DNA from 3 places in the Sporolactobacillus sp. BBK16-2 genome. Region 3 is predicted to be linked to each of the others. Evidence: riboswitches for the same ligand, from Rfam matches in the RefSeq annotation. Region 3 holds a riboswitch; each other region holds the start of a gene.
What was found. A riboswitch is a leader RNA that binds a small molecule or an ion and turns the genes downstream of it on or off. The one in region 3 is predicted to bind S-adenosylmethionine.

Region 1 (10,509 bases), 1.6 Mb from region 3:
GAATACTGATATTTTCCGGAGTACATTCTCCATCTTCATTTCCTGCGAGAGCAACCATTTGTCCGTCCGGTGAAACTTTTACATCCTCAATGTAACCTAGTGCTTTATAAATGCGTTCCGTTGTCCGCGTGGAAAAATCATAAGCATATAAATCCAAAAGATAATCATTTTGATCCGGATGAGAATTACCCATGCAGAAGTACAGTCGGCACCCGTCTGGTGAAAAGGCAGGAAGTTCTGCGTCGCAATGTGGGTTTGTGATCAGTTCCTTATGCTTGTCTACGATGGAGAGGAGATACAGAGCTGTTGTTCCGTCAACAAAGCCTTTGCCGTTCTGCAAATATCTGAGTCGCGTAACCACCGTGACATCCGGATTGTCAGAGCCTTTCTTATCTTTTAATGTTGTTTGACAGACAAGTTTGTGCCCGTCAGGGGAAAGTGCAAAATCATTTGTGCCATCTTCGAAATCGGTGATTTGTTCCGATTCTCCGCCCAAAAAAGGAATTCGCCACACTTGATCAGTTCCTGTTCGGTTCGAAAGATAATAGACATACATTCCATCCGAGGAGAAACAGGGACTATGATGTTTCTCTAAACCCGTTCCGTTATAGGCATGGGTCAGTGGTCTAGGGGCATGTTCTCCATCTGTACAATACAATGATGAAGAATATCCGTTTCGTTTTACATCTGTTTTCGTTACGACATAGACCGCCTGAGTTCCATCCGCTGAAAGTGCAGGAGAACCGGCAAAAGTAAATGCCGCTAAATCGTCAATCGTTATCAGTCGCTTGCTCAAATTGATTCCCCTCCTTTCATTCAATTATAGGTGATTAGCGATAAAACGACATCCTTTTTTAACAAGCTGTCAGAAGATTTCATCATAACTTTTATTTTGGTCAGCTTTTCCATGCTTGAAAAAAAGCCACCCTGAATAAGATCAGGATGGTTTGATCATGCTTTGATTAATGCTTATTTAGGAAACTGTTGTTGTGCATACTGCATAAACTGCTGCTGTGTCTGCTGGATTTTCTGTGGATCTTGCGACTCCATTTTGTACCAGCCTTTGTTGAACATCAAATTGAAGAGGTCACGTTGATGATCGCATGTCTGATCAAAAACCCCTTTGACATCCTGATACAACGATTGGTGACTGGCTTCCTGAAGCGCATGAACGTAAGAGGTACACAGATATTTTTCCGTAAGAAGTACATCATTCAGATAATCGCGATCATTCATCTGCGGTGTCTTAGGAACTTGCGTCTCTGTGTTTTGAATTGGCATGGATTGTACCGGTTGTTTTTCCATCATCGTGCCATTCCCCCTGCCATCGCAGTTGCTTGAACATGTTTACCCAAATGATTGAGGATGTTTTGATAATGACGCATGTGCAACTGACATGTTCGATTCATCGCCTGAATCACATCCTGATCCTGACACAATGAAGCGTAAGCATTTGCTTTTTTAATGATCTCGAGGTTCCAAGACAGGATGTCTTCAATGTAAAGAAAATCCTTTGTCGATAAAATCGCAGGTGGTTGTGCGAAATTCATTGGAGTCTGCCCGCTCTGTTGCTGAATGTTCATGTGTTTTTCACACTCCTATATAGTTGTGGTGGCGGTGCTCTCTGTTAGTATGTCCGGTCGGCATCAAAAAATTTGGTTGAAGCAACTGTTTTTTTGTGTTGTTTTTTGCATGGTTCATGACGGCAGGTATAATAAAAGAAGATCATTTAGGGGAAGAGAAAGGATGAGTAAAGTGCTGACCATGTATAGCTATCCGCCATGCGGAACGTGCCGAAAAGCGAAGAAATGGCTGGATGAACATTCAATTCCATATGAAGAAATCAATATTGCCGATCATCCGCCCGACTACGATGTACTGAGGCAATTGGTTGACAAAAGCGGGCTTCCGATCGGAAAATTTTTCAACACGAGCGGAAAGCACTATCGTGAAGGCGATTTTAAAAATCGTAAGAAGAATGAACCAGAAGAAAAATGGCTTGAATGGCTTGCTGAAGACGGTATGCTGATCAAACGACCGCTTGTCTATGACAAAAATAAAGCAACGGTTGGGTTCAGCGAAACACTGTTTGAAAACGAATGGATGAAACGTTGAAAATGTGAATGAAATTCATTTGTTTTATCTGCCAAATTTTACGCTATAATAGAAGTATCGTTAAGATGTAAGGAATATCCAGTACCTGAAAACGGAGGCAAAATAATGAGTGTACCTACAGATTTGCTGTATTCAAAGGATCATGAATGGGTTAAGAAAGAAGCGGATGGTAAAGTCCGTATCGGTATCACAGAGTTTGCTCAAAAAGAACTCGGAGATATTGTTTTTGTTGAACTTCCGGATATTGGTGCGGAACTTGGCTCAGGCGATTCATTCGGCAGTGTGGAATCGGTAAAAACGGTTTCTGAACTCTATGCGCCAGTAAGCGGCGTTGTTGCAGCAATTAATGAGGAACTTGAAGATTCACCGGAATTTGTTAATGAATCGCCTTATGAAAAAGCTTGGATGGTTGAACTCGAATCTGTTGATGCGTCAAGCTTTGATAATCTTCTGGATGCTGCAGCATATGAGAAATTGATCGGTTAACGAAAGGCATATGCAGGCAATAAGGCACTTATAAAGTCACTCACAAAATAGTTTAATAATCCTTGTCATCTTTTTGTTACCAGATTGTCGCTTTCTTTTCAATAGGGAAGCATGGTATAAATGAGGCAAGGGTTTTTTGCTTTTTCGACAAAATCCTCGAACAATGGGACATTAACAAAAGTTTTTGACAATAGTCCTACATTTCCATGGGACATGTTATTGTAAAAAAAAGATGGTCAACAGATTTGATTTTTACCATTTGGAATTGATCAAAGACTTAAAGACCAAAGCGAGAGGTGAGTGTTTTGATGAGCGCAAACCAGTTAACATTAGGCGGAGCGTTTAATATTTCGCTTGAAACGAATATTTTTCAGGTACAGCAAGGCGATGAATCCTTGCGAAACTCAATTATCGAATCATACCAGCCTTTTATTAAAAAGGTTGTTTCTAAAGTATGCAATCGTTTTATAGATCAGACAATGGATGAATTCAGTATCGGTTTAGTTGCGTTTAACGAAGCAATTAACCAGTACCAAAAAGGGCAGGGAAGTAAGTTTTTGACTTTTGCAGACATGGTCATTCGACGCAGAATTATTGATTTCATTCGCAAAGAATCCCGCCAAGTACGCCATATTTATTTGGATCAGACAAAACAGACCGATGAAAACACGATGGAAGAAAGTTTCATCGAACAGCAAGCTGCTATTGATCACTTTGAAGAGCAGCGGCGGATTAACGAGCGTATGGAGCAAATCGAAAGCTATCAAACACTGCTGCTCGAATACGGTATTACATTTGATGTGTTGAGCAAGCATTGCCCGAAGCATGCGGATGCGCGTGAAAATGCAAAAGTATCGGCAAAAAGGCTGGTTGAGCACAAGGAATTAGTAACTTATTTAAAGAAAAAGAAGCAGCTGCCGATAAAAGATTTGTTACAATTTGTATCGTGTAGCCGCAAAACGATTGAAAGGAATCGAAAATATATAATAGCATTGTCGCTGATCTATATTGGCGGGTTCAGTGCATTAAAGTCATATATTGAACCGGAATTAGAAACGGTTCAGTGACCGAGAAAGGTGGGGAGGAAAACTGATTAATCAGGGTGTACTCGTGTCCAAAAAGGGGAGGCGTGCTGTCATTCTGACTGATGAAGGCGACTTCAAATCGGTCAGGCTCAGACGCATGGCTGATCTTTCTATTGGACAAACGGTACGTTCCAAACACCTTGCCCGATTTAACTTTCTTCCCAAATCGATACTGACGCCGATCATCGCACTTGGATTTTCGCTGCTTTGTTTTATTCCGTTGTCGCATAGTACTTATGCGCCTCCTGGGCCGGTAGCTGCATATGTGTATTTTGATTTAAAGGCAAGTATCGAAGCGAGTGTAGATCGTAATATGCAGGTTATCTCTGTACAGCCTTTAAACAGTGAAGCAAGACAACTGCTTCAGAGTATCCCTGTCGTCCAAAAGATGCCTCTTCAGCAGTTCAGTTCAGCACTCTTCTCAAAACTGAGGAACGAAGGCGTTTCAGATAAGCGATCGCTTTGTTTAGTTACAACAGTTTTGACGAATCAAATCGGCCGCTCGCAAAAATCAGTATTTACAGAGGGCTTGACCGCATCTTTTAATCGCGGAGCAAGTCAATCCCTTCAAGCGAACGGAATTGGAATTGAGTGGCTTCAAGCATCTCTTGAACGAAAAAAGGATGCCGAAGCACGAGGCCTGTCTGTTGGAAAGTATCTGCTTTATTTGCAAGCGAATGCGTACGGCAAGACGCTCTCGCTTGAAGATGCCCAACAATTATCCACTGAGAAGATGCGCGAAGTATCAGGAGCTGTTTCACTGCCATGGCATTCGTTGATTAGAGAACGGAATAATACTCAAGGAAGCAGACCATCTACGGAGCAAGCGTCCTTTAGGGCCAATCAACTTAAACCGCTCTTTCAAAATCCTTTTCAGGTCGGTGAGGCGGCTAAAAGCAGGGAGAACAGCAGCTATAATTATTTGAACACTCGAATAGCGGGTTATGCCTGATTTTTGTCTATGAAGATCCAAGCAGAGAAACATCTGCTTGGATTTTTTAATATGCATAATCGGGTATCTGTTAAGAGAAAAAATGGTTTGACAGCTTGAGTTATGCGTGGTAAATTATTAACACTCAATTGAATAGAAAAACTCTTATCCAGAGAGGCGGAGGGACTGGCCCGATGATGCCCGGCAACCTAATTGCAGATCGTTGCAATAAAGGTGCTAATTCCTTCAGAAACAAATGTTTCTGACAGATGAGAGAGGCGAATCCCACCTCTCTCAAGGCGGGTTTTTTTATTGGTTGAAACAAAAATCGGAGAGAGGGATGCCACCAAGTAGAATACAGATTAAATGCCAAGTAAAAACGTAGGATAAGTTTTTACGACTGTAATAATTGAAAGCGGTGAACGAAGTTGATTCAATTAAGCAATGTTGAAAAAACGTTTCGGACTGATCAGGGTCCGGTGCGTGCACTATCGGATGTTAGCCTTGCTATTCAGGAAGGGGAAGTGTTCGGCATTATTGGCTATAGCGGTGCCGGCAAGAGCACACTCATTCGGATGATTAATCTGCTTGAGAAACCGACGTCAGGAACGATCACGATTGATGGTCGAAGTCTTACAGACTTGGATGAGCGCCAGCTGCGTGAAGAACGTCGGTCAATTGGAATGATCTTTCAGCATTTCAACTTGCTGTGGTCGCGGACTGTTGCTGAGAATATTGCTTTCCCATTAGAATTAACGAAGCTGAAAAAGAAACAAAGAGAAGATCGGATTGCCGAATTGATTCGGATGGTTGGACTTGAAGGCAAAGAGTCTGCGTATCCATCACAACTGAGCGGCGGTCAAAAACAGCGTGTAGGCATTGCACGAGCACTGGCTAACAATCCGAAGGTCCTTCTTTGTGATGAAGCGACATCGGCACTTGATCCAAAAACAACCGATTCAATTCTTACCCTTCTGTCGGAAATTAATAAGACGCTTGGACTGACGATCATACTGATTACTCATGAAATGACTGTAATTCGAAAAATATGCGATCGTGTGGCTGTGCTTGACGGCGGTAAAATTGTTGAGCAAGGAACAGTTGAGTCTGTGTTTTCGAATCCGCAACAAACCATTACTCAAGAATTCGTAGGCAACCATACTGGGAAAAGTACACCGATTCAAATCAAAGTTTCCGATGTGATACATACTGAGGGAACTGTAATCAGTCTTTCGGCTGCTGACCAAGCCACGTTTCAACACAGCTTATCGCGGCTGCTCGGGAACACGAACCTATCGGTAAAGGTGCTTGGATTAGCATACGGAGCGAACACTCAATCGGAGCATACAATCGTTTCCATTCAAGGGGCTTCAGAATCCATTAGAAAAGCGATCAACGTTCTGCGTTCAGAAGGCGTGAGAGTTGAGGTGACAAAGGAAAATGTTTGAGTGGTTACAAAATGTTGATTGGCCAAGTATGTGGCTGTCTACCGGTCAAACGCTCTATATGACAGCTATCTCCGGTGTGTTTACATTTTTTTTAGGAGTCGCTTTAGGGCTTTTACTTTACTTAACGGCAAAAGGCGGACTCTATGAGAATCAGATTATCTACAGGTTTATTGCTTCATTCGTCAATGTGTTTCGATCAATCCCTTTCATTATTTTGATCATTCTTTTGATCCCGCTTACGGTGATTATCATTGGGACCATGATTGGAGCGAGTGCGGCACTGCCTTCGATCATTATCGGAGCGGCACCGTTTTATGCCCGGCTGGTTGAGATCGGTTTAAGAGAAGTAGATAAGGGAGTCATTGAAGCGGCTCAGGCAATGGGTGCAACCAAGTGGCACATTGTTTGGAAAGTACTTCTTCCTGAAGCACTGCCGTCACTATCTTCCGGAATGACCGTTACGCTGATTGCACTGATTGGCAACACGGCAATGGCCGGGGTCGTTGGTGCCGGAGGACTTGGTACTATTGCTTATAATGAAGGTTTTCAAGCAAATAATAATACAATTACGTTTATCGCGACCGTGATTATTCTAGTGATTGTCTTTATTATTCAGTATGTCGGCGATCATATTACTCGCCGTGTTGACAAGAGATAGACAGCATAAAAGCTGACTTATTAAACAAATGATGGTAACTAAAATTAATCAAACAGAACTTGGGGGAGTTAATATGAAAAAATCAATCGTATTTGCTGTAGTTCTTGCTTTTGCTCTCATTCTTACCGCATGCGGACAATCAACAGGAAAGTCGGAGAAAAATCAAACATTGACTGTTGGCGCGTCGGCAGTGCCTCATGCTGAAATTCTCAAGCAAGCCGCACCATTGTTAAAAAAGAAAGGTATTACCCTGAAGGTAAAAGTATTCCAGGACTATGTGCTGCCAAACAAAGCACTCGCATCAAAACAATTGGATGCTAATTATTTCCAACATGTTCCATTCCTTGATCTTTATAATAAGCAAAACAATACGGATTTGGTTAATGCAGGAAAAATCCACATCGAACCATTTGGTATCTATTCCAAGAAATTCAAGAGTGTTGATGAAGTGAAAGACGGAGCAACGGTTCAGATCAGCAATAACAAGTCGGAACAAGGACGCATTTTACTGCTTCTTCAATCAAAAGGACTTTTGAAGATTAAATCCGGTATTGATCCAATTGCTGCTACACTTGCTCAGAAAAACGGGAACTATACGGATTTCGACAATATCAAACATCTGAAATTCTTGCAGCCGATCGATCCGGCCATTCTGCCGAAAGCTTATGAGAACAGCGCGGCAGACTTGTATGCAATTAATACAAACTATGCACTTCAAGCGAAATTGCAGCCAAAGAAAGATGCTTTGATCCTTGAAGGAGCTTCCTCTCCATATGCGAATATTATTGCCGTGCGAAAAGGCGATCAAAATAAAAAAGCGATTAAAGAACTAGTCAATGTGCTGCATTCTAAAACGATCCAAGATTTTATCAATAAGAAATATAAAGGCGCGGTTCTACCTGTTTCCGAATAAATAGATAAAGAACAATAAAAAATCGTCCAGCAGCAATTGTTGGACGATTTTTCATTTAGTTCAGGAAAAATTATATTATATATTTTATTCATTCTTCTATTATGATAATTGAAAATAGCGGTATAATACGGATACATACTTACTCGTAAATTGTGGACTATCCTTTGGGTTGCTATCTATTTACATCTGATATAATATGATAATGAGAATAGATTGAGAACGGATTTCAATCTGCAATTAGACTTTTTAAATTGGAGGTTTTGATATGACTGTACCGGAATTAAAAATAAACGATCTTCACGTTTCTGTTGAAGGCAAGTCCATTGTTAAAGGATTTAATCTGAATATGAAGGGCGGAGAAATACATGCCCTGATGGGACCGAACGGGACCGGAAAATCAACCGTTGCTTCTGCATTGATGGGACATCCGAAATATGAAGTCACCTCAGGACAGGCACATCTTGACGATCAGAACTTGTTTGATATGGCCGTTGATGAACGCGCAAGGGCAGGAATGTTTCTCGCCATGCAGTATCCGAGCGAAGTAAGCGGGGTCAGCAATGCTGATTTCTTGAGAACCGCGATCAATGGGAGACGCGGAGAGGGCAATGAAATTCCGCTGATGAAGTTCATCAAGACGATGGACAAGAAAATGCAGATGCTGGAAATGGATCAGTCTTTCGCAGAACGCTATGTCAATGAAGGATTTTCCGGCGGTGAGAAAAAACGGAATGAGATTCTGCAGCTGATGATGCTCGAACCGAAATTTGCAATACTCGATGAAATTGACTCCGGCTTGGATATCGACGCTCTGAAATGGGTGGCTAAAGGTGTTAACTCAATGCGTTCGGAAAACTTCGGGTGCTTGATTATTACACACTATCAACGGCTTCTAAATTATATTAAACCTGATTTTGTTCATATTATGATGAATGGACGTATTGTGAAAACCGGCGGACCTGAACTTGCCTTGCAACTTGAAAAAGAGGGTTATGACGGCATGAAGGCTGAACTTGGGATCACTGATGATGAAACGGTTGAGGCATAAAGTTTTCATATGTGAGGAGGGGTGACGATGTCCATGCAATTGAAAAATCTTCCATTCGACGCGGAAGAACTAACAAAATTTGCTGAAGAACGAAAAGAACCGAAATGGTTTTCAGATACACGGTTAAAAGGTTTGAGCCTAGCCGAAGAACTTCCGCTTCCAAAGCCGGAAAAAACACGAATTGCAGATTGGAATTTTACCAACTTTAATTATCAGATCGGGAGCAGTGCTGTAAATCAATTAAGCGAGCTGCCTGATAGTATTCAAAATCTGATGAAAAACGGCGAAGAAGCAGGCAATGTTCTGATTCATGTAAACAGTTCTGCTGTTTACAGCAGACTTTCAAAAGAACTGACTGATCAGGGCGTTATTTATACCGATTTGGCAACAGCAATTCGGGAACATGGCGACTTGCTTGCGAACTACTATTTTAAGACAACACCGATAGATAAACATCAACTGACAGCTTTGAATGCAGCTCTGGTTAATGGTGGTACCTTTCTTTATATTCCAAAGAATGTTGTGATCGAGCAGCCGATCCAAGCTGTTTATTATCAGGATGCCCCATCTTCCGGCCTCGTGGCACATACGGTAGTCGTTGCAGAACAGAACAGCTCGGTTACTTTTGTAGAAAGCTATCTTTCCGACAACTCAGTTGGCGAAGGTGCGGCGAACTTGGTTAATGAAGTTATTGTAGGTGAAAATGCACAGGTGAAATATGGCGCGGTCGATGAATTTACAGATCAGATTGTCACATATGTCAGCCGCCAAGCAGAAGTAGCAAAGGACGGACGTATCCAATGGGCACTTGGCCAGATGAACGACGGAAACACATTGTCGGAGAACGCAACGAATCTCGAAGGAGACGGAGCAGCTGCAGACATTAAAGCAGTAAGTATCGGAAGTGGGTCTCAAAAACAGAATTTCGATAATTATGTGCGTCATGTGGGTAAGGCAACGCAAAGCCAGCTGCTTGTCCGTGCCGCGCAAAAAGATGCATCAAATTCCATTTTTAATGCAAGAACGAAAATCGAACATGGTGCATCGGGTGCCGATGGTGAACAGACGCAGCGTGTCCTGATGCTCAGCGATGAAGCTCGCGGTGACGCGAATCCGATCCTGCTCATTGATGAATATGACGTTATCGCCGGACATGCGGCATCTGTTGGCAGAGTAGATCCGGATCAGCTTTACTATTTGATGAGCCGCGGCATTAAACAGGAGTTAGCGGAAAAACTAATCGTTGAAGGTTTTCTTGCACCGATTGTTGATTTGCTTCCTATTGAAGGTGTGCGCAAACAATTGACAACTTTAATTGAAAGGAAAGTCGGCTAATGGATATTCAATCAATTCGTCAAGATTTTCCTATCCTGAAGCAGCAAGTCAATGGACACAATTTGGTCTATTTGGATAATTCGGCGACCTCTCAGAAACCTGTCTCCGTCATTCAGACAATGGTTAATTATTACGAGACCTATAATTCCAATGTACACCGCGGCGTGCATACGTTGGGTACAATTGCAACGGACCGCTATGAGGAAGCACGGGAAAAAATCCGCCGCTTTATCAATGCGAGCAGCGAAAAAGAAATCATTTATACTACGGGTACAACTCAGAGCCTGAATTTGATTGCCTACGGATATGGTCTTGCGCGGTTGAGCGAGGGAGACGAGATTGTGATCACGCCAATGGAGCATCACGCAAATCTGATTCCTTGGCAGCAGGTTGCTAAGAAAACGGGAGCTGTACTCCGTTATTTTCCAATGGAAGCTGACGGCACTTTAGATCTTGCTAAAGTCCGCAAAACGATTACGAATCAAACAAA
Region 2 (10,509 bases), 1.2 Mb from region 3:
ATTGACGGCTCACTTGATAAAGCAGTGAATCAAGTCGGCCGCATAAGCTAAATGAGGATGTTCGAAAAATCCGGGGAAAAGGTAATGAGGTCCTTTTTGTCCTCCTTTTCGAACAGATTTTAAAAAATATAGGGGCAGGTGAGTGTGATGCAGCGGCAAATGATGGCTTCGGCAGTAACTTTAGGACAGATTCAGCAGCAGCTTGCGACGGTTGCAGACAACATCGCGAACGTCAGCACGACCGGCTACAAAAGCAGGGACGCGAAGTTTACCGATCTGCTTTTTCAACAAATCGACAACATGACCCCGGCTGATGCCGATCAGACGGACCAAACCAACCGATTGACTCCGTCCGGCATTCGTGACGGCTCCGGCGCGCGAATCGGCGATACGTCACTGGATCTTTCCATGGGCGCGATCCAACAGACCGATAATCCGCTCGACCTCGCCCTGACCGATGATCACCAATTTTTCACCGTAAATCATGGCGGCGCAACAGCATACACACGTGCCGGCGCCTTCAATACGCAGCCGGATCCTAATGATCCGAACACCCTGCGTCTGCTCACGAAAAGCGGCGATGCGGTGCTCGGCACAGACGGACAGCCGATCACGATTCCGGCGACTTACCATGATCTGCAGATCAGCAGTACCGGCGCGATATCGGTTGAGCTGGCAAATGGCGCGCGCGTAAACGCAGGACAGCTCGGACTGGTTACGATCAGCCGACCGCAATTGCTGGAGAACCAGGGCAACAGCCTCTACACCTTACCGAATTTAGCACAGCTCGGCATCGGTCTGAATGATGTGGTTCAGCCGGTTGCCGAAAATGCAGGCAGCGTGGCACAAGGCAAGCTGGAAAATTCAAACGTCGATCTGACCAAAGAAATGGCGGATCTGATTAATCTGCAGCACAATTATCAGCTGAACGCGCGATCAATAACGATCGGCGATCAGATGGCCGGTCTGGTCAACGGTCTGCTGCGTTAAGCGAGGAACACGTAATGGAAACGAACGAAAAGCTACATAATAAACCGAAAACAAGTCCGGAAACGAGAAAAGCGGCCCGAGCAGCACGACAAGAGGCACAAAAGGCCGAACGCAAAACGCGGGAAAAAGCAAACGAAGAACAAAAGCCATTGTTTAACCCGTTCTTCGGTTACAAAAAGCGGCGCTTTCCGATCTGGCAGCGGCTGATCGCCTTGATCGCCCTCTGCGCGATCGCCCTTGCCGCCGGTGCAATGTTTGGTTACGGCGGGCTCGGTCATCGCAGCCCATTGGCAGTCTTTGAACCTGCTACTTGGCAGCACATTCTCGATTTCCTGAAAAGGGACTGATTGAAGGGAGGCGATCGTTTGTTAACGATCGACGAAATCAAAAAAATATTACCGCACCGCTATCCATTCCTGCTGGTCGACCGAGTCCTTGAAGTCGAAGACGGTAAAAAAGCGGTCGCAATTAAAAATGTTACGGTTAACGAACCGTTTTTCCAAGGTCATTTTCCGGATTATCCGGTCATGCCCGGAGTCCTGATTGTAGAGGCACTTGCTCAGGTCAGCGGCATCGCGGTACTTAGCCAAGGTAAGCAGGAGAACATGCTGACACTCTACGCCGGCATTGACAAATGCCGCTTCAAGCGTCAAGTACGACCCGGTGATCAGCTGAAGCTGGAAGCGGAAATTCTTCGCTTCCGTGCCGGTTTCGCCAAAGCCAAAGGTGTCGCCACCGTTGACGGCGAAGTCGCCTGCGAAGCAGAAATGATGTTTGCCCTGAAAGCAGCAGAATAACGTTGAACATTCAGACGTCACGATTCGATCGGACGTCTGTTCTATTTTCACGGATTAATTGGAAGATATTTCTCTGGAAGTTTCCCAACCAGTCCTTTATACTGACAACACCTAAGCTCGCCGACCAACACCAGAAGGTAAAGAAAGAAGCATCAAGATTAGGAGTGAGTAAGTTGATGAATAAAGAGACAGAAGCAAGCTTAAGAAACTCGGGTGGTCAAAGATGAGTCAAGAACCTGACCTCTCCGTTAATTTTGCAGGGCTGACGCTGACCAGTCCGGTCATGCCCGCCTGCGGAACATTTGAGTTAACAAGTAAACCGGATTTCGACGCCAACCAAATCGGTGCGTTTATTCCGAAAAGTATTTCCATGAACAAACACAGCAAAGAGCAGGCTTCAAGCATTTTCGAGGCGGAGGGCAGCATGCTGAACTCCGTGACCTTTCAAAGCGAGGATATCGAATATTTTGAAGCACGCGTTTTGCCGGTGTATGAACCCTATCAACCGCCGCTGATCATCAATCTTTCCGGAGAAACCGTTGATGAATTCGCTCAGACTGCCGAAAAGTTAAACAAATGGGATAAGATTGCCGGCTTTGAAATCAATCTCTCTTGCCCGAATAGTAATGACAATCGGCAAATGTTCGGACTGCTCAGCGAGTCAACCTACAGCTTAATCCGCAAAATTCGAAACGTCACCGACAAGCCGCTGATTGCAAAATTGTCGCCGTCCGTCTCGCGTATTCAGGAAATTACACTCGCTGCTGAACAGGGCGGCGCGGATGCCTTCACCGTGGCGAACGCATATTCAGCCATGTCCATCGACATCAACACGCGCAAGCCGAAGCTAGGCAATGTCATCGGCACACTTTCAGGTTCAGCAATCAAGCCGCTGATTGTGCGCCTCATCTTTCAAGTGCACCAAATCAGCCATCTGCCGATCATCGGCAGCGGCGGTGTGATGACCGGCAGCGATGCAATTGAAATGCTGCTCGCCGGTGCTGCCGCAGTCCAGGTCGGGACCGCAAACTACCGCAATCCCGCTGCGATGATTGAAATCATCAACCAGATTCGCGACTATTTAATACGCGAAGATATCCATTCCGTCTCCAGCCTGATCGGTCAAGTAGACCTCAGCTGATGCAGATAAAAAGCGCGGTCAGTGCCGCGCTTTTTTTGTTGCTTAAAAACTAGCTCAATGCTGTGTGAAATTGAATGATGACATAGCAAACCCCAATGCCCATGCACGACCAGGGACAAGGACCAGAACCCATGCACGGAAAATGAGATTCAACGCACGAAATCGCTAAATCAATGCGCGAAAACCCGTCCAATGCATGAAAATACGACGCCAACGCACGAACCGGGGCCAGGATCCCCCCCATGCCCGAAATTCATGATCCAATGCACGATAATCATGGTTCAATGCACGATAATCATGGTTCAATGCGCGAAAACCCGAGTCCAATGCACGAAAATACGATGCCAACGCACGAACCGGGCTCAGGATCCCCCCATGCCCGAAACCAGTGATCCAATGCACGATAATCATGGTTCAATGCACGAAATCCCTAAATCAATGCGCGAACCCATGACGCCAACGCACGAACCGGGCTCAGGATCCCCCCCATGCCCGAAATTCATGATCCAATGCACGATAATCATGGTTCAATGCACGAAAAACCCCAATCAATGCACGAAAATACGATGCCAACGCACGAACCAGGCTCAGGATCGCCCCCCATGCCCGAAATTCATGATCCAATGCACGATAATCATGGTTCAATGCACGAAAACCCGAGTCCAATGCACGAAAATACGACGCCAACGCACGAACCGGGCTCAGGATCCCCCCCATGCCCGAAACCAGTGATCCAATGCACGATAATCATGGTTCAATGCGCGAAAACCCGAGTCCAATGCATGAAAATACGATGCCAATGCACGAACCGGGCTCAGGATCCCCCCATGCCCGAAACCAGTGATCCAATGCACGATAATCATGGTTCAATGCGCGAAAACCCGAGTCCAATGCACGAAAACCCGAGTCCAATGCGCGAAAACCCAAGTCCAATGCATGAAAATACGATGCCAACGCACGAACCGGGCTCAGGATCGCCCCCCCATGCCCGAAACCAGTGATCCAATGCACGATAATCATGGTTCAATGCACGAAAAACCCCAATCAATGCACGCCCCCCACTCCCAATGCACAAACTCAAGCATCTCAATTATGAAAAAATCGGGAATGCTGCTTAATTTAAATAAATCATATTGACAAACTGGGGATTAGGCCATATACTAACATCACAATTCCATTTCTTATCGAGAGCGACGGAGGGAACTAGCCCGATGAAGTCCGACAACCAGCACTTAGGTGTATGGTGTTAAATCTAGCAGACCGCTTGGGCGGTACTGGAAGATAAGAGTCAACGTTTACGCTCAGTAAAAGTTACTTTCTTATCGCGGAAAGTAGCTTTTTTAATTTACACATGAGCAAAAAATCTCCCTTTAAGAAATTGGAATAATGGAAAAGAGGGAGGAACAAGATGAGTGAACATGTGGTTCAAAGATTCGGGCCTGAGTATTATTGCAATGAACCCGGCGCGTTTGAACAGCTGCCCGAAATTCTGAATGACAGGCGGTGGCATAACGTCTTACTGGTTCACGGACATCGATCATGGGAGGCAGCTAAGCCTTATCTCCCGCTGGACCAGCTTACCAACGTTGCTGAAGCTGTGCATCAAGGCGAATGCTCGGAAAGCGAAATGGAACGCATTAAGCAATTAAGCATTCAGCATTCGAGCGATGTCATCATTGGTGTCGGCGGTGGGAAAATTCTCGATACCGTCAAAGCGGTATCCGCGCAGCAGTCCATTCCATGCGTGCTGCTGCCGACACTTGCCTCGAACTGTGCCAGTTTTACACCGATCAGCATCGTCTATAAAGAAGACGGCAGTCGGCTTGGAACGCTGAGGCATCGGAAATCAAACGACGTTGTGCTTGTCGAACCAAAAATTATCGCCGAGGCACCAATCGAGGCGTTTCGGTCCGGCCTTGGTGACACGCTCGCCAAATGGTATGAAGCACGCGTCCGTCTGAGCAAAATTCCGCAGGAAGAACGGAGCCTGCCGCTCCAACTGAGCTTTAATTACGCCAAAACCTGTCGCGATACTGTTTTTGAAAACGGAAGGCAGGCGCTTGACGCTGTGAAAGAAAAAACAGCAAGCCTTGCACTTCAAAGAGTCATCGACACCATTTTCATCGCTGCCGGACTCGTCGGCGGATTAGCCGAAGCACATGGCCGAAGCGTCGGCGCACATGCGTTTTTTAACGCCTCGACCTTTCTCGGACTCGAAGCAGTCGCACCACATGGCACCTTGGTTGCCTATGGAATCCTGCTTCAGCTCGAACTCGAAAGCAAGATGGCGGAACAAAAACAAGTCCTTGATCTGTATCAGGATCTCGGCCTGCCGACGAAGCTAGCTCAGGTCGGACTTTCACTCGGCAACGAGCAGCAGCTGAGCATCCTTGCCTATCACATGACCGATTCGGACTCTCGGATTCACGAGTTGCCCTTTGACGTGACAGCAGAGCACGTCCGGACGGCGATTGAAAAACTTGAGGCACGCGCGCAGCAGCACGCAGAAAAGGTGGAAACGACTCATGACTGAATTTGCAGCATCAGAGCGGTTGCAGGCACTTAAACCGAAATTTTTCGCCCAGCAAGCCAAAAAGATCAAGGCGCTGAAGGAAAAAGGCCTCGATGTCATCAATCTCGGCCGCGGGAATCCCGATCAGCCGACCTTTCCGGAAATCGTGAGCATCCTTCATCAAGCGTCGAAAGAAACGGCCAATCAAGGATATCCGCCCTACGGAGGCAAACAGAAGCTGAAGCAGGCGATCGCGGATTTTTATAAAATAAACTATCAAGTCGATCTCGATCCGGACACCGAAATCGCCATATTTAACGGATCAATTGTCGCATTGACGGCGATCTCGCTGGCATTGCTCAATCCGGGCGACACAGCACTTGTTCCCGATCCGGCATTCGGAGGCTATGAGATCGGTGTCACAATGGCGGGAGCGCATGCGGCTTCTCTGCCGCTGCTTGAGGAAAATGATTTTCTGCCCGATTACACGCATGTCCCACAAGACGTGAGCGAAAAGGCAAAGCTATTGTTTCTTAATTACCCGAACAATCCGACCGGGGCTTCGGCAAATGCAGCCTTTTTCGAAAATACCGTCGATTATGCAAAACAGAATAACCTTGCCGTTGTCCACGATTTCGCATACGGTGACATCGGATTCGAGGAAGAAGCGCCGCGCAGCTTTCTGCAGACGCCGGGGGCAAAGGACGCAGGCATTGAAATCTATACATTTTCGAAAACATTCAATATGGCGGGTTGGCGGGTTGCCTTCGCGGCAGGCAACGCGTCACTGATTAAGCATTTGAATCACTATTTGGTGAACAACGTCGGTGGCGTGTTCGGAGCCGTGCAGGATGCCGCGGCATTCGCTCTCGGCACTCAGGAACATCAACGTGCCCAGCTGCGCGCGCTTTACCAATCACGCCGCGATTACTTAATCGAAGAATTAACCGCGCTCGGTTACCAAGTGTATCCGGCAAAAGGAACGTTTTTCCTATGGGTCAGGGTTCCTCAAGGCTTTTCTGCAACCCAATACTCAGAAAATCTATTAGATAACTTGGGAATTGCTGTTGTTCCCGGAACAGCATACGGCTCTTCCGGCGAATCCTACTTTCGAGTCAGTCTGGTTGTACCGCTATCGCGATTGCGGGCGGCCGTTGAACGGATTAAACAAAATCAAAGCATCAGGGGAGGCATTACACGATGAAAAAATGGCTTGCAGGAGCATTAGCCGCACTTTTACTACTGAGCGTGGCCGGCTGCGGACAAAGCAGCGGTAAAGCAGAATCACAAGAAAAAATATTGCGCGTTGGTGCGACCGGACAGAGCTATCCGAACGCATACAAGGATGACAATGGGAAACTGACCGGCTACGATGTTGAAGTGCTGGAGACGATTGCGAAAAAGCTCGGCTATAAAGTGGAATGGCATCTGACAGCGTTCGACGGTGTGCTTGGTCAACTCGGCAGCGGTAAAATTGACACGGTCGCCAACGCATTTGAAGTGACTCCGGAACGAGCGAAGCAATATGATTTTACAACGCCGTACACCTACACAACAACCGCCATTGCCGTCAAGAAAGACAGCAAAATTCAATCGCTTAAAGACCTTGAAGGCAAAACAGTCGGTGGTGTCTCAGGTTCAAATAAAGTGGACATTTTAAATGACTACATTAAAAAAAATAAGCTGAATATCAAAGTGAGGATCTATGACACAAGAGAAGGGCCGCAAACCGATACACTCAAAGGTCAGGTCGCCGGCTATGTTCAGGCAGCATCCATTCTTCAAGCAACGATCAAGAAAAGCAATCTGTCACTGCGTGTGATTGACCAGCCGCTTGCTCATACACACATCAGCTTCCCGTTCTCAAAGAAATCGAAGAAAGAACAAGCACTGTTGAAAAAGTTTAACCAGCAGCTCAAGACATTGAAAGAGGACGGAACGCTTGCCAAACTGTCCGATAAATATTTCGGCATTGATGTGACGAAAGCACAGCAGTAAATCTGAAAGACTTGCAATCTCTCAAAAGGAAAGGATCGTTAAATAATGAGTCAGACCTCGGAAACACAATTATTGGAACAGCAATTGATCGCATTCAGACATGACCTGCATCGCCATCCTGAGCTGTCCTTTGAAGAAGTTAAAACAACGAAGAAAATTAAAGCTGCATTGGAAGAAAAGAACATCAAGATACTCAATCTTCCACTGAAAACCGGTGTGGTTGCAGAAGTATCCGGAAAAGAAGACGGACCGGTGATTGCTCTCCGTTCGGACATCGACGCATTGCCGATTCATGAGCAATCCGGCGTCGCCTTCACTTCGGAAAACGACGGGGTGATGCATGCCTGTGGCCATGACTTCCATACTTCAACGCTGCTTGGTACAGCATATTTACTGAAGGATCACGAAGATCAGCTCAAAGGAACCGTTCGTCTGATCTTCCAGCCGGGTGAAGAATCCGGACATGGTGCGGAGTCAGTTGTGAAAACCGGTGTGCTCGATGACGTCAAGGTGATTTTCGGCTTGCATAACGATCCGACATTAAAGGTTGGCGAAATCGGTTCGCGCCATCATGCACTGACAGCCGGTGTCGATCGTTTCGAAATCCATATTAACGCGAAGGGAGCACACGCTGCCCGCCCATATGAAGGCAAGGATCCGATCGTCATTCTCGCACAAGTCATCAATGTGTTTCAATCCATTGTCAGCCGCAACATCGCATCCACGGAAAACGCGGTCGTCAGTATCACTCAGGTACACGCCGGCAATACATGGAATGTCATCCCGGCCTCCGCATTTGTTGAAGGCACCGTGCGTACATTCAGCAAAGACGTACGCGCTTATATTCCCGAACGATTTCGGACGATCCTTAACGGAATCGCGGAAACCTTTGAATCAGAGATCGAACTCAAATGGTTCCCTGGCCCGCCGTCCGTTGAAAATGATCCGGAATGGACTGATTTTGCACTGGATGTTGCAGGCAAAGAAGGCTTAACACCAAAGCTTCTCGAACCGACCTCCATCGGTGAAGATTTTGCCTTTTATCAAGAAAGCTTGATCGGCGCTTTTGTCATGGTCGGCAGCGGCGGTCCCTATGCCTTGCACCATCCGAAATTCCGAGCCGATGATCACGCCATCTATCCGACATCGCGCTATTTTGAATCACTTGCCATTGAGGCATTGAAAAAACTAACGGCGTCGGTGTGAGAGGAGAGGGTAGCAATGGGAGCACACATCATTGATAATCGAATGGTCGGCGGCAGCTTCGGCACTACGGAGATGCGCCAAGTATGGGAAGAAAAAAATCGCTTTCAAAAGCATCTTGACGTTGAAGCCGCGCTTGCATACGCTGAGGGCGAGGTTGGTTTAATTCCGGAGAAAGCGGCGAAAGCAATCGAGGCACATGCCGACGCGGATCATTACGATCTCGATGCGATCGCAGCACGAGTCGCCGAACTGCAGCATACGCTCATGCCGACGATTGAAGCGCTGCAGCATCAAAGCGGCGACTACGGTGAATTCGTTCACTATGGCGCAACAACCCAGGACATCGTTGACACCGGCACTGTTCTGCAGCTGAAGGAAGCGTTCACTATTGTCGAACGCGACACCAAGGCTGTTGCTCTCCTGCTTCGCGGCCTCGCCGAGAAGTATCGGAATACGCTCATGACTGGCCGCACGCACGGCGTTCAGGCGCTGCCGATTACCTTCGGCTTTAAATGCGCCATCTGGCTCGACGAATTACTGCGTCATCTCGATCGGCTCAAGGAAATCAAAGCACGCGTCCTGACCGGAAACATCAGCGGCGCAGTTGGCACCTATGCATCGTTCGACGGCAAAGGGCCGGAAATTGAGAAATTAGCATTAGAAAAGCTTGACTTGAACGTGCCGAACATTTGCTGGCAGTCCTCGCGTGACCGTTTTTCTGAGTATGCCTCTGTGGTCGCACTGATCAGCGGTACTCTGGGTAAAATCGGCAATGAATTTTACTTGCTGATGCATACAGAAATCGACGAAATTGAAGAACCGTTCACAGCCGGCAAGGTCGGCTCGTCGACTATGCCGCATAAGCGCAACCCGAGCTCATGCGAGGGACTGGCCAGTCTGACACAGCCAGTGTTGCATGCAGCCGCGCTGATTCATCAATCACTGACCATGGAGCATGAGCGCGACGCGATGAGCTGGCGCGCCGAATGGATTGCACTGCCTGAATTGAATATCTACCTCTCCGCTCAGCTGCAGCTGGCTCAGGGGATTCTGAAAGGCTTGACGGTGCGTAAGGATAACATGCTGAAAAATCTCAAGCTGCAGCATGGCTTGATTTTATCGGAAAAAGTAATGTTCGAGCTGGGCAAGGAGGTTGGCAAACAAACCGCGCATCACCTTGTCTACACCTGCGCGATGACCGCCTTTGAACAGGAACGTCCGTTTGAGGATGTTCTGTGGGAGGAAGCGGAGATTCGTTCACGTTTCAGTAAAGAAGAAATTGATCACTGGCTCGACCCGGCACACTATCTCGGCAGTACGCAGACGGCAATCAACCGCGTCCTGCAGCGTGCCGACACCGTACTCGGTCGGCCGGTTCAGCAATAAAGGAGCGACAAGCATGACCTATATTTACCGAAAAGCGACGCTCGCCGACACGGACGCATACTATCGGCTCATTCATTCCGCCTATGCATCGATTCGCGAGCTCGGCATCCATTTTGCAGCAGCCACCGCAGATCGCGAGCAAATTGTTCGCCACTTGCGCGGCAATGCGGTCTACGTCATCGAGGAGGAGGGCGAACTTGTCTCCAGTCTGTCTCTTCGTTTTCCGTGGGGACCGAATCCCGGCCCATACGGATTGCCGCATATCGGCTGGTTCGCCACCGCACCGTCAAAGAAGAACTCCGGCTTGGGCAAGAACCTGCTTCACTGGGTTGAGGAAACAGTACTCATTCAGCAGCTGCATCTGCCCGCCGTGACGCTCGGCACGGCCGACAGCCATCCTTGGCTTGCCTCGATGTATGAATCGCTCGGCTTCGTTAAGGTCGGTACGGCTGATTTGAAAAAAGGGCACATCACCATTT
Region 3 (10,509 bases):
TAGCGAAATGGTATGAGGCGGAAGCGATACCGAAAGATGTGAGCCAGCAGATCGATCCCTTTGTATCACTGGGACTCACTGCGGCCCTGCAAACGAAAAAACTGCTGCTCCGGTATTCGGAGGAAGCAGTGGTAAGCCTGGAACACCATCAGCTCAGCCCTGCTTTCCGTATTGTATCGGATGTGATTGTCGGTCTTTCCGGAACAGTTGGCAGCTTTGCTCGAGATTATGGCCGTGCATCCGGCGCTCATGCAGTCCATAATGCAATGAGCAAGATTCCGGAGACGAGCCGTTATCAACATGGGGTAAAGGTTGCGTACGGTTTACTTGTACTACTCGCGACCTTGGGGCAGGATGCTGAAGTTCGGAAATTGCTGCCTTTTTACAAACGAGTGGGTCTGAGTTATTCGCTGAGTCAGTTCAAACTTCAGGATATAGATAAAACTAAAGAAATTCTTGCCAGAGAATGTCAAACGGAGCTTGGCTTCCGTTTTGTCTTCAAAAATTTTGATCAGGCGTTTATCCTGAATGCTTTGAACCGGGTGGAAACGTTGGTGAACGAAAGCGGAAGTGAAGGCCAGGCAACCGGTGAATTCGACTACAAGGCAGATGAATCGAAAGTATGAGCAGATTTGCAAATGATGGTAAGACCTTTCAATCCATATTCGAAGAGCTGCACCAGAACCCGGAGCTGTCGTTGCATGAATATGAGACAACAAAAAGAATTAAAAACTGGCTGCAGGGTCAATCAGTTACGTTGCGAGAGACCAGCCTGCCGACCGGCGTCTTTGCCGAAATTTCAGGTGATCTGAACGGTCCTGCTGTTGGGCTTCGCGCGGATATTGATGCCTTGCCGATTCATGAACAAACTGACTTACCCTATCAATCACAAAATGAAGGTGTGATGCACGCCTGCGGTCATGATTTTCATACGACCGCTTTGCTCTGGGCCGCTGCTTTGCTGAAACAGAATCAGGAGCATCTTCCCGGCACCGTTCGTTTGATTTTTCAACCTGCAGAAGAAACCGGACACGGTGGACTCAAGGTGGTCAAAGACGGTCAGCTCAAAGGACTGGATGCGGTCGTTGGTATTCACAACAAACCAGATTTGCCGGTGGGAACCATTGGAATCAAGGCAGGACCTTTAATGGCGGCTTGCGACAAATTTAAAATTACGTTTAATGGAATCGGCGGTCATGCGGCGATTCCCGAGCGGACCCGAGATCCGATTGTAGCGGCTTCATCGTTCGTTCAAACAGCGCAAACGATCGTCAGCCGAAACATTTCGCCAAAGCATGAAGCGGTCGTGAGCATTACCAGTATTCACGGCGGTGACGTGTGGAATGTGCTGCCTGGAAAGGTCGAACTGCTCGGAACAGTACGCACTTTTTACGATCAGGATCGTGATTTGATCATTGATCGCTTTGCCGCAATCGCCGACGGACTTCAACAGGCGTTCAACGTACAGATTGCTGTGGAATGGGGCCAAGGGACGCCATCCGTATTTAATGAAGAAAAAATAGCTCGAATTATTCGAGAAGCAAATGAAAATGAAGTGCGGGTGGTGACACCTGAAGTTTCGGTGGCCGGGGATGATTTTTCCTGCTTCCAACGCGAGGTACCCGGTGTATTCGCATTTGTAGGATCGAACGGACCCGAAGATTGGCATCATCCTGCGTTTCGGGTTGACCCTAAAGGGATCCGCGTTGCCGCAGAATTCTATTATCGCTCTGCGGTTGCCGTTTTGAAAGCATTAAAGCATGCAAACGTATGATAGAGTCATCGTATTTATGATCAGAATTCATTAGCGGATCTTTTAAATAGTGAGTACAGGAATAAATAATCGACCATACTATACCTAATATAAATTATTGAAAAATGCTTATCCAGAGAGGCGGAGGGAATGGCCCTGCGAAACCTCAGCAACCGGCTGATTGCGGTACGGTGCTAATTCCTAAAGCAGAATCATTGCTTGGAGATAAGTTGAGAGCAGCATAAAGAAAAGCCTGATTTCTCTTCTTATCACTGTGGGAAGAGAACAATTGGGCTTTTTATCTTTTTATAGGGAGATGCGGCACGATGAGCAGTGCACTGAGAAAGATGGTGGAAGACAGACGCGAACAATTAATTGAACAGCTGATTGCACATCGAGTTTATAAGAAAGACGGAAGGCATCTATTTGAATTATCTTTGTCAGAACTGGAACATGAATACAAGCAGGTACAGGCAAGCAGTTCATCGATGCATAATCGAGATTTGGCGTAAGCGCCGCTTTTTAGTGACAGAGCTTGGTGTTGCGGAGGCGATCGTACAGAAATTTGCACTGTATCATACGAAAGCAGCAGCTGTACTTGATAATAGCCAGATCAAAGGCAAGTTCAAGGAGTTTATTTCCGAGAGCAACAGCGGCAATATATTCAGAGTCTATAAGAATGTTAATAAAAGAACATTGGGTTTTGAATAATTATCATTGAGAATGGGGAATTGTTGAAATATACTGGAATCGGACATATACCACTGATAAGGACAAAGAGGAACGAGGGGGCACAATCAAAAAATGAATGGTGAACTGCTTCAGGTATGCAGAATTGTTGCAAGTGCAAAAAAAGCGCTAAAAGAGAACAAGAAAATCATATTTGAATCGTTCAAATATGAGGATTCCATTACTTTTCAGCTTATTGAAAAGAAGTCATGGTTTGGGAAAAAGCCTTTTAAAGCTAGTAATGTAGCAGAATGGTTTGATGAATGTTGTAAACGCGGGTTAGAAGATATAAAATGCTTAACGCCGATGCAGGTAGAAGACAGAAATCTGCTTGGATTTTCAAACTCAAGACAAAACATTTTTGTCTGCTTTTATAAAAGTGGTCATGTAACTTACAATACAGTGCATTGGGACTTCCAGAAAGAAAGGCACGCCTGGACAATCACCTATACAGAACACCGCTGGGATAATCCACCTCAAGAGAAGCCGGAATTTTACGATAATACAGCAGACTTGGTAAACGTTTTAAATGAAATTGAGAAATTCGCGCACTTCATTGAATGTGACCATTTTGCAAATTTATTTCATGAGGCTGCCCTTGCTGCAGAAGGGGAATCTACGAAAGAAATGAAACTGCTCATTGATATGCCGAAGAAGAATTTGAATCTTTTTAAAGCAGCAAGTACCGCTGATGTTTTTGGTGCTATGGGCTCATGGAATGATTCTCCGCCATACATGGCTCATGAAAAAAATGTAGACGAACAATATGAACATTTATCTGCGGAATTATTTAGACAGTTATGTTTAGCGACTCTCTATGCGGTGAATGAATGGTAATATTCTTCATGATCATCTGACACCTTTTTTAATCCTCTTATGAAATCCATTTATTTGTGCTTTGTAACTTTACCAATCGAATCGCTTAATTAAACTGAGTTAGCAAATGATAAGTGTGCATCGCCCAAACAGCTTTTTACAGTTTCTGATGCAGCATATTTCTGAGTGCTTTTCCATATTTCCCGTGCAGGGCCAGAATATATAGAACAACACCCAATGGAAGCAGTGCGGCATATTGTATGAAATGAAGCAGTAAGCCTGCCGAAAGCGCCGCGCTCTGCTGAATGCCTAGTCCGGCAAGACCGATAATGACTCCGTATTCGAAAAGACCCACGGAACCGGGTGAGGCAGGTATAAACCCAATAAGGTTTGTTGTGGCAAAAACGGCCAGCGACATACGCAAAGATGCGCCCCAGCCGAAGCCGAACGCAATTAGTCCCATCCAAATGGAAAGGAGGAGAAGTATATACGAGAAAAGCACCCAAAGCATCATGTTCAGCATTCCGATTGTTAAATAGCCATGAACATAGTTTCGAAATCGCGGAACAAAAGAAACAACTGTCAGCAGCAACGCGATGAAGGCAATACATGAAAAGAAAGAAATCCATAAGATTGTAACAATCATGGGCTCTTTAAATCCGGAAAAGGGTACGGCGAAAAGGGAGATGACGATAATTGCTATCGAGTCGGCGATCGCCGGTATCATCACCAATTCCGTCCGACGAAATGCGCTGTAGTTGTCCGGGAAAAAAGCAAAACGTAATCCGTCACCAATATGAAGGGGCAGAATCATATTTGCTGCATGACCGATACCAACGATTTGCAGAGCTCTCAGACGGTTAATATTCGGATCAATGCCCAATGTGTATCCAAGACTCCGAACATAGTTTGAATAGATATTAATGGCAACTGAACAAAAAACTAAGAACCAATTTATTTTCGCATTGAATACAGTGCTTAGATCCAGACCGCCAAGTGTCTTGAATGAATAATAGACGACTAAAACAGTTATGATTATTCCTATTAGTAATTTGAATTTTGTTTTTGTTGCCATTCAACTGCTCCTGCTGCACGTTTTTTGAATTTTAGTCGGTCAAAGAATGTTCAAGTGATTGACTGATTTTCAGAGCGTTGGGTTCCTTTGCTGTTTGTATGAGCAATTCAGTGATCTTGCGCGCCGATTCAGGCTTTTTGAACTCATACTGGTTCTGAGCGATCTGCAGGAGCTGTTCCCCGTCATTTTCCAACAATGCTGAAATCATAGTCGGCAATTGGCGCAAGTCTTTGCAATAGAGTCCCAATCTGTGTTTAAGGACAAAATGAGGATTCTTTGCCTCCTGTCCACGCAATGCACCGGTGACGATGACGGGTTTGCACAGGTTGACCGCCTCCATTAATACATTAGGGCTAGCCCGCATGATCAGAAGATCAGCCTCCATCATGCGCGCCTTTACTTCTTTAATAAATCCATAAATGGTCACTCGTTTTCCAATGTAGGGGGACAAAGTGCTTTCCATTAATTTGGTTAATGCCGTGTTATGTCCTGCAATAATCGTTAGATGGATTTTCTCATCACTTAGCAAGATTTTGGCGATTTTCAGAACCTGAGTCGAGCCTTGACTCCCGCTCATTAGGAGAATAGAAATAAAATTTTTGCGCATGTGACGGAGATCAGGCTTTTTAGGCAGTTTCAAGTCACAGAAGTCGCTGCGTGTCGGGAAGCCGGTATGAAACAATTGATCCTGAGACATACCAGCCTTTAGCATTCTTTGTTCCGCTTCGTCAGAAGGACATATAATATATTTTGCCCGCTTGTCTGCCCAAAGGCTCGTGACATTGTCTAAATCCGCAATCAACGAGATAACAGGAATAGACAAATGTGCCCGATCTAAGACATTGATTACCGAACCGATGAAAAGATTATGAACGGATACGATGACATCGGGATGAAAGGCGTCGATTTTTTCTAACAATGACTTTCTGATGTTATGTGCGACAAACCAATTGACAAGCTGCTTAAATGGACTGCTCAATCGGTAAATGAGACCCCAAAGAGCAGGAAATTTCACTGCAAATGAGTCATAACCTCGGCTGGATGAACGAAGAATACGGCTTCCCAGGTCGAATCCATCAATAACTGTAAACTGAATATCCGGTGACAAAAGCCGGAGCTGCTTGCTCAGCGCTTCCGTGATACTTTTATGTCCGCATCCCGTATGCTCAGATGAAATAAACAGAATTCTACTCACAGAAAAATTCCCCTTCATATATCTTTATGGAGTACTTCCAAATCATTTATCCTATTTCCGTTTAAGTTCGTTTTTTTATTGGCAAGAATACTTAAAATTCTCGGTCGATTGTAACGTTGTATCATGATATAGGGAAGATTGCACACGACAGCAATGAAGATCATAAGCATCGAAACACCTGTATGATTCCATTGCGTAAAGAGCAAAGAACTGATCATAATGCACCAATGAACGAGCTCGGCACGGCAGGTCTCCAAAGCAAATCTGTACAAATAATCCGGGCTGGATCGCTTCATTTGTTTTTTTGAAAAAAGGAAGGACAGAAAATCACTGAGCTCCGGTAAGAGACTCTTCCACCTTTTCACATTAAACCAGTCCTGATAGAAATGGCCGCCTTTTTCCCAGCGCCTTTCCCTAAACAGCCAGCTATCCAATTGGAAGATGGTTATGGGAAGCTTGATCGAAATAATCGTATTGATCAACGAAATAATCATGAAGATGATAAAATTATTAACCAATGCAAGTACTTTCACAATACTCATCATCTCTCTTTTTAAAATCAAAGGTACCTTTTTGTAAAAAAATCCATGCAAAAATTGCTGTCCGGTAAAAAACAGCTTATAAGACTATTTGTGTTAATCATCGAAGGATATTCACTTAAACTATAGATTAAAAGTCAGGTGGAATCAATATGGCATGTCTTCAGGTATGTGTCAAACTTAAAACAGAGCTGATTGAAAACCAGCGGAAGCGGTATAACATAAAGATCCTGTTTCCCATCTTTATTAAAGAAGAAACAGGATCATATTTTATACAAGTAATCCGCCTAGGAGTGACTTTCTATTTGTTTTGCAAAAAATTCGTATTTACCCGTTGTCACAAAATCACAATCTGGTGGCATTGGATTTTCTCTAAGAAGCAGTGCAAGTTTATTTAATAACTGAGAAAAAATGATGCGCTTCTTCTCTTCAATCAAAAGTTTGAACCCATACTGGAATACCTCGGATTTCAGTTCATTCACCCAAACGACGGAACCCAAAAGTGTAATTTTTTCTCCAAGAATGGTTGTTTCAATCTTTAAGACCAGGGATGAATCAATTCCAAAACGTAGGTCAGAAAGAAAGCGCAGTCCACCAGAACCAATATTTTCAATAAGGATGCGCGTGTTGCCCAGTTTAACATGCTGCCCATGAAATTGCACAAGGGTTATCATTGCGACTAGAGGATAATCAAGATCCACTCTGAAATGCTCTCTTCGGTTTTCATAGACTCCACGATTTCGTGAGACAGGTACAGCAGGAGCTCCCTCTTTTTCCTTTCGCAACAGCTTAGCGAACGTAGCGGCTGGAACCGGTTTGGAGAAAAAGTAGCCTTGTATGATATTGCAGTGATAATTTTGTAACAGCTGCAATTGTTCCTGAGTTTCTACCCCTTCAGCAACCACATTCATGTTTAAATAATGGGCCAATTCAATGATTGATTGGGTGATATATTTTGAGCTTTCATCGGTGGTGTCATCTAACGCATCAATAAAAGACTTATCAATTTTCAACGTATCAATTCGTCCTTTGAAACGCTTAAGGTAGGATAGTGATGAATAACCTGTTCCAAAATCATCCAAGTTAATCTTAATTCCTTTGCGTCTAAGACTGTCGATAATTGTAAAAATTGTTTTTTCATTCTCCAGAAGAGATGTTTCAACGATTTCGACCTCTAAGTATTTCGGATCCAAATGTGCCTGTTCCAACACATCCAAAAGATCCACAGTCAGATCATGATCCAAAAAACGGTTTGCAGAAAAATTGATTGAGATCGGAATCGCGGGCAGACCGTCATCTTGCCATGCTTTGTTTTGGAAACAAGCAGTGTGTTCGATCCATTGGTCGATTTTACGCATGATGCCGACTTCTTCGGCTAAAGGAATAAACTCTGCTGGTGAGACCAGTCCCCACTTCGGATGATTCCATCGAATCAGTGCTTCAGCGCCTATAATACGTTTGGTGCCGATGTCTACCTTAGGCTGATAGTATAATTCGAACTGATTTAATTCAAGCCAATTCTGTAAATCCGCCTCTAAAGTAAAACGCTTATAGCCGACGATATCCATTGTGGAGGTGTAGCGTTGATATTTGCTGTTCTTCTTCCCTTTTGCTTTATGAAGAGCTGAATCGGCATGCTTGATTAACGTCGCCGAATGATCACCGTTGTCCGGATAGATGCTGATGCCGATGCTGAGTGAAATCTGCAATCGGTAATTGCTAATAATAAATGGGTGATCGAATGCATTGATGATTGCTTCTGCTTGGCTGATTACGGTGTGATCAAAGACATTTGGGCAAAGAACCAGAAACTCGTCGGCACCAATTCGAGCAGCTAATTGATGAGGCCCAAGGACCTTAGTCAATTTTGTTGCGAACTGCTTCAACAGTTCATCGCCAACCAGATGACTTAGCGTATCGTTAATGTATTTAAAGCGATCTAAGTCCAAATACATGACGGCCAATTTCTGCCCTAAAGTGTTGCTGATAACCATTTCCTGTTCCAATTTTTCTCGAAAGAATCTGCTGTTCGGGAGACCGGTAAGTTCGTCGTGATTCGCAAGAAATTTTGTTAGCGACTGTGCTTTTTTATACTTGGTTACATCTTGGACCGAGCCAACAATCGTTAATTGGTTTTGGTAGATAATTTTTTTCATATGACATTCATAATAATGTGTGCCGTCCTCTTTAATGACTCGTAAGGGCACGTCTTTGCCGGCTCCACCAACGGTTAATTCATCCATTATTAATTGAGTTGTTGATTGATCATCAGGATGCAGAGTGTTTAGGAGACAGGTGCCATTCGTAAAATTCGGACCAACAGATGCATAAAAGTTAGGGTTTCCATAGATCAGCTTATCGCATTGAAGAATAAAAATGCCAAAGGATGCCTCATCTGCAAGACTCTTGAATATCAGTTCAGATTCGATTAAGGATTTTTGTAATCGATTTTTGTTTGTTAGATCCTGGAGAAGCCCAAATGCGCCAATAATTTGTCCCGCTGAACGTGCCGGCATTAGGGCTAATTGACACTCGATTTGTGTACCGTTTTTGTGTGTCAGTGTCGTGTTGATGTACTGTTTTTTGCCGCTCATCACTTTTTTAAACGTTTCTTTGTAGGATGGTACTTCCTTTTCCGTCAGGAACTTTTCAAATTTATTTAAAATGATTTCATCATTAATATAGCCAAAACATTCAGAAAAACGTTTATTTGGTAATACAATCACCCCGTTAACATCCATATAAAAAGTTACGTCCGGGTTTCCTTCAAATAATGATCGAAAAAACAGATCCGGATATTCGATTACATGGTCTGTTGAAGGATCTGTATTTTTTTTAGATTTATGATCAAGCATGGTTTATGCCTCCCTAATTCGAACTGGGGGAAATACAATCGATTCATGTGCGCAAAGACATCTTTGTGATATAAATAATAGTACATTCGTATGACTTTGACTATATGATTTTAAGTTGTGTTTGCATCATTAGCAAATCTTAATTTTGTTATTATGATTTGAAAAAAATTCCTTTAAAAATCACAAACTATTTAAAATATGGTTGATTCAGTAAAAACGTATTGTGCTAAGATAGACTTGGGATGTACATAATCAATAAAAGAGAAGGGTGGAGACAGATATGAGAAAGTACGCAATTATTGGTCTCGGTCACGTTGGCGCAGCCGTTGCGTTCACTTTGGTTTCAAAGGGAATTGCGGATGAACTGATATTAATTGATACGAATGAGGGCCTGGCACGCGCCGAACAACTCGACTTACAGGATATGCAAGGACGAATCGACACGCGAACGATTATTAAAATTAATGACTACAGTGAGCTTGCCGATACGGACATCTTGTTCATTACTGCCGGCAATATTCTCGCCTATAAAGAAAAACAGGCGGAAGGCAACCGCTGGGCTGAATTCAAATACACGAAGTATATTGTGCAGGACATAGCGCCGAAGGTCAAAGCATCCGGTTTTCACGGTGTAGCCATCGATACGATGAACCCATGTGATGCGATTACGCAATATTTCCAGGAAAATACCGGACTTAGCCGGCAGCAAGTCTTTGCGACGGGCACGTTCCTTGACACGGCCCGGATGCAAAAAGTAGTTTCAGATCAATTTGATTGTGATCCGAAAAACGTTTCCGGATATGTTTACGGCGAACATGGGGAATCCCAATTCAGTGCATGGTCAACGGTTCGTGTGAACGGATTGGACATCACTGAGCTTGCCAAAGAGCGGAACCTAAACCTGGATGATCTGGAAGAGGCAGCTCGTCGCGGCGGCTGGGAAGTCTATTCCGGCAAAGGCTATACGAGCTGGGCGATCTCAACTTGTGCTGTTAAGCTCAGTCAAGCAGTGCTTTCGGATGCCAAGGCTGCATACATTTGCTCTTGCTATAATGAAAAGTACGGCACCTATGTGGGTCAGCCGGCGATCATCGGTAAGAACGGAGTGGAAGAAGTCATCACCCTGCCGTTAACCGCTGAAGAGGAAGCAAAATTCAAACACTCTGCGGTTACGATTAAGGAGAAATTTCAGGCTTTTGATAAACAGCCTAATTGATTAGTAATGCAAAACTAAAACTTTTCATATACTCGGTGGTTAAGATCCGATACACTCGGAATTCGGCCACCGTTTTTCTATGAAATTCAAAAAAAGGAGTTCAATTAATGACAACTGAAAAAGAAAAAATGATTCATGGTGAGCTGTATGATGCGTCGGATCCGGTATTAAAAAGCGATCGTTTGAACGCGCGGAGGTTGACACGATTATATAATGAAACGCTTGAGACCGATCGCGAAAAAAGGGCTGAGTTATTAAAACAGCTCTTCGGTTCGACAGGAGAAAAGTTATACATTGAACCAATTTTTCACTGCGATTATGGGTACAACAT

Region 1: it holds a riboswitch for S-adenosylmethionine, as region 3 does, so the genes downstream of both, AC6F33_RS05920 (methionine ABC transporter ATP-binding protein) here and AC6F33_RS13995 (Fur-regulated basic protein FbpA) in region 3, are expected to answer to the same signal.
Region 2: it holds a riboswitch for S-adenosylmethionine, as region 3 does, so the genes downstream of both, AC6F33_RS02685 (iron-containing alcohol dehydrogenase family protein) here and AC6F33_RS13995 (Fur-regulated basic protein FbpA) in region 3, are expected to answer to the same signal.

The regions. Positions count from the first base shown of each region.
Region 1 is NZ_CM187611.1:1,176,127-1,186,635, forward strand. It holds gene AC6F33_RS05885 (S9 family peptidase) at 1-796, opposite strand, end outside; gene AC6F33_RS05890 (spore coat protein) at 970-1,305, opposite strand; gene AC6F33_RS05895 (hypothetical protein) at 1,305-1,583, opposite strand; gene AC6F33_RS05900 (Spx/MgsR family RNA polymerase-binding regulatory protein) at 1,747-2,115, shown strand; gene gcvH (glycine cleavage system protein GcvH) at 2,221-2,601, shown strand; gene sigI (RNA polymerase sigma-I factor) at 2,910-3,668, shown strand; gene AC6F33_RS05915 (anti-sigma factor domain-containing protein) at 3,694-4,638, shown strand; SAM riboswitch class I at 4,780-4,893, shown strand; gene AC6F33_RS05920 (methionine ABC transporter ATP-binding protein) at 5,046-6,065, shown strand; gene AC6F33_RS05925 (methionine ABC transporter permease) at 6,058-6,723, shown strand; gene AC6F33_RS05930 (MetQ/NlpA family ABC transporter substrate-binding protein) at 6,797-7,636, shown strand; gene sufC (Fe-S cluster assembly ATPase SufC) at 7,902-8,684, shown strand; gene sufD (Fe-S cluster assembly protein SufD) at 8,712-10,019, shown strand; gene AC6F33_RS05945 (aminotransferase class V-fold PLP-dependent enzyme) at 10,019-10,509, shown strand, end outside.
Region 2 is NZ_CM187611.1:503,721-514,229, forward strand. It holds gene AC6F33_RS02650 (flagellar hook-basal body protein) at 1-51, shown strand, start outside; gene AC6F33_RS02655 (flagellar hook-basal body protein) at 148-990, shown strand; gene AC6F33_RS02660 (DNA-directed RNA polymerase subunit beta) at 1,005-1,337, shown strand; gene fabZ (3-hydroxyacyl-ACP dehydratase FabZ) at 1,356-1,787, shown strand; gene AC6F33_RS02670 (dihydroorotate dehydrogenase) at 2,011-2,928, shown strand; gene AC6F33_RS02675 (hypothetical protein) at 3,403-3,645, opposite strand; gene AC6F33_RS02680 (hypothetical protein) at 3,676-3,948, opposite strand; SAM riboswitch class I at 4,107-4,216, shown strand; gene AC6F33_RS02685 (iron-containing alcohol dehydrogenase family protein) at 4,337-5,461, shown strand; gene AC6F33_RS02690 (aminotransferase class I/II-fold pyridoxal phosphate-dependent enzyme) at 5,454-6,644, shown strand; gene AC6F33_RS02695 (transporter substrate-binding domain-containing protein) at 6,641-7,438, shown strand; gene AC6F33_RS02700 (amidohydrolase) at 7,484-8,644, shown strand; gene purB (adenylosuccinate lyase) at 8,660-10,030, shown strand; gene AC6F33_RS02710 (GNAT family N-acetyltransferase) at 10,044-10,509, shown strand, end outside.
Region 3 is NZ_CM187611.1:2,817,154-2,827,662, reverse strand. It holds gene AC6F33_RS14005 (iron-containing alcohol dehydrogenase family protein) at 1-626, shown strand, start outside; gene AC6F33_RS14000 (amidohydrolase) at 623-1,774, shown strand; SAM riboswitch class I at 1,880-1,985, shown strand; gene AC6F33_RS13995 (Fur-regulated basic protein FbpA) at 2,080-2,265, shown strand; gene AC6F33_RS13990 (DUF4180 domain-containing protein) at 2,207-2,464, shown strand; gene AC6F33_RS13985 (hypothetical protein) at 2,558-3,319, shown strand; gene AC6F33_RS13980 (lysylphosphatidylglycerol synthase domain-containing protein) at 3,456-4,373, opposite strand; gene AC6F33_RS13975 (MGDG synthase family glycosyltransferase) at 4,405-5,568, opposite strand; gene AC6F33_RS13970 (glycosyl-4,4'-diaponeurosporenoate acyltransferase CrtO family protein) at 5,583-6,113, opposite strand; gene AC6F33_RS13965 (EAL domain-containing protein) at 6,395-8,962, opposite strand; gene AC6F33_RS13960 (L-lactate dehydrogenase) at 9,243-10,178, shown strand; gene AC6F33_RS13955 (sugar O-acetyltransferase) at 10,286-10,509, shown strand, end outside.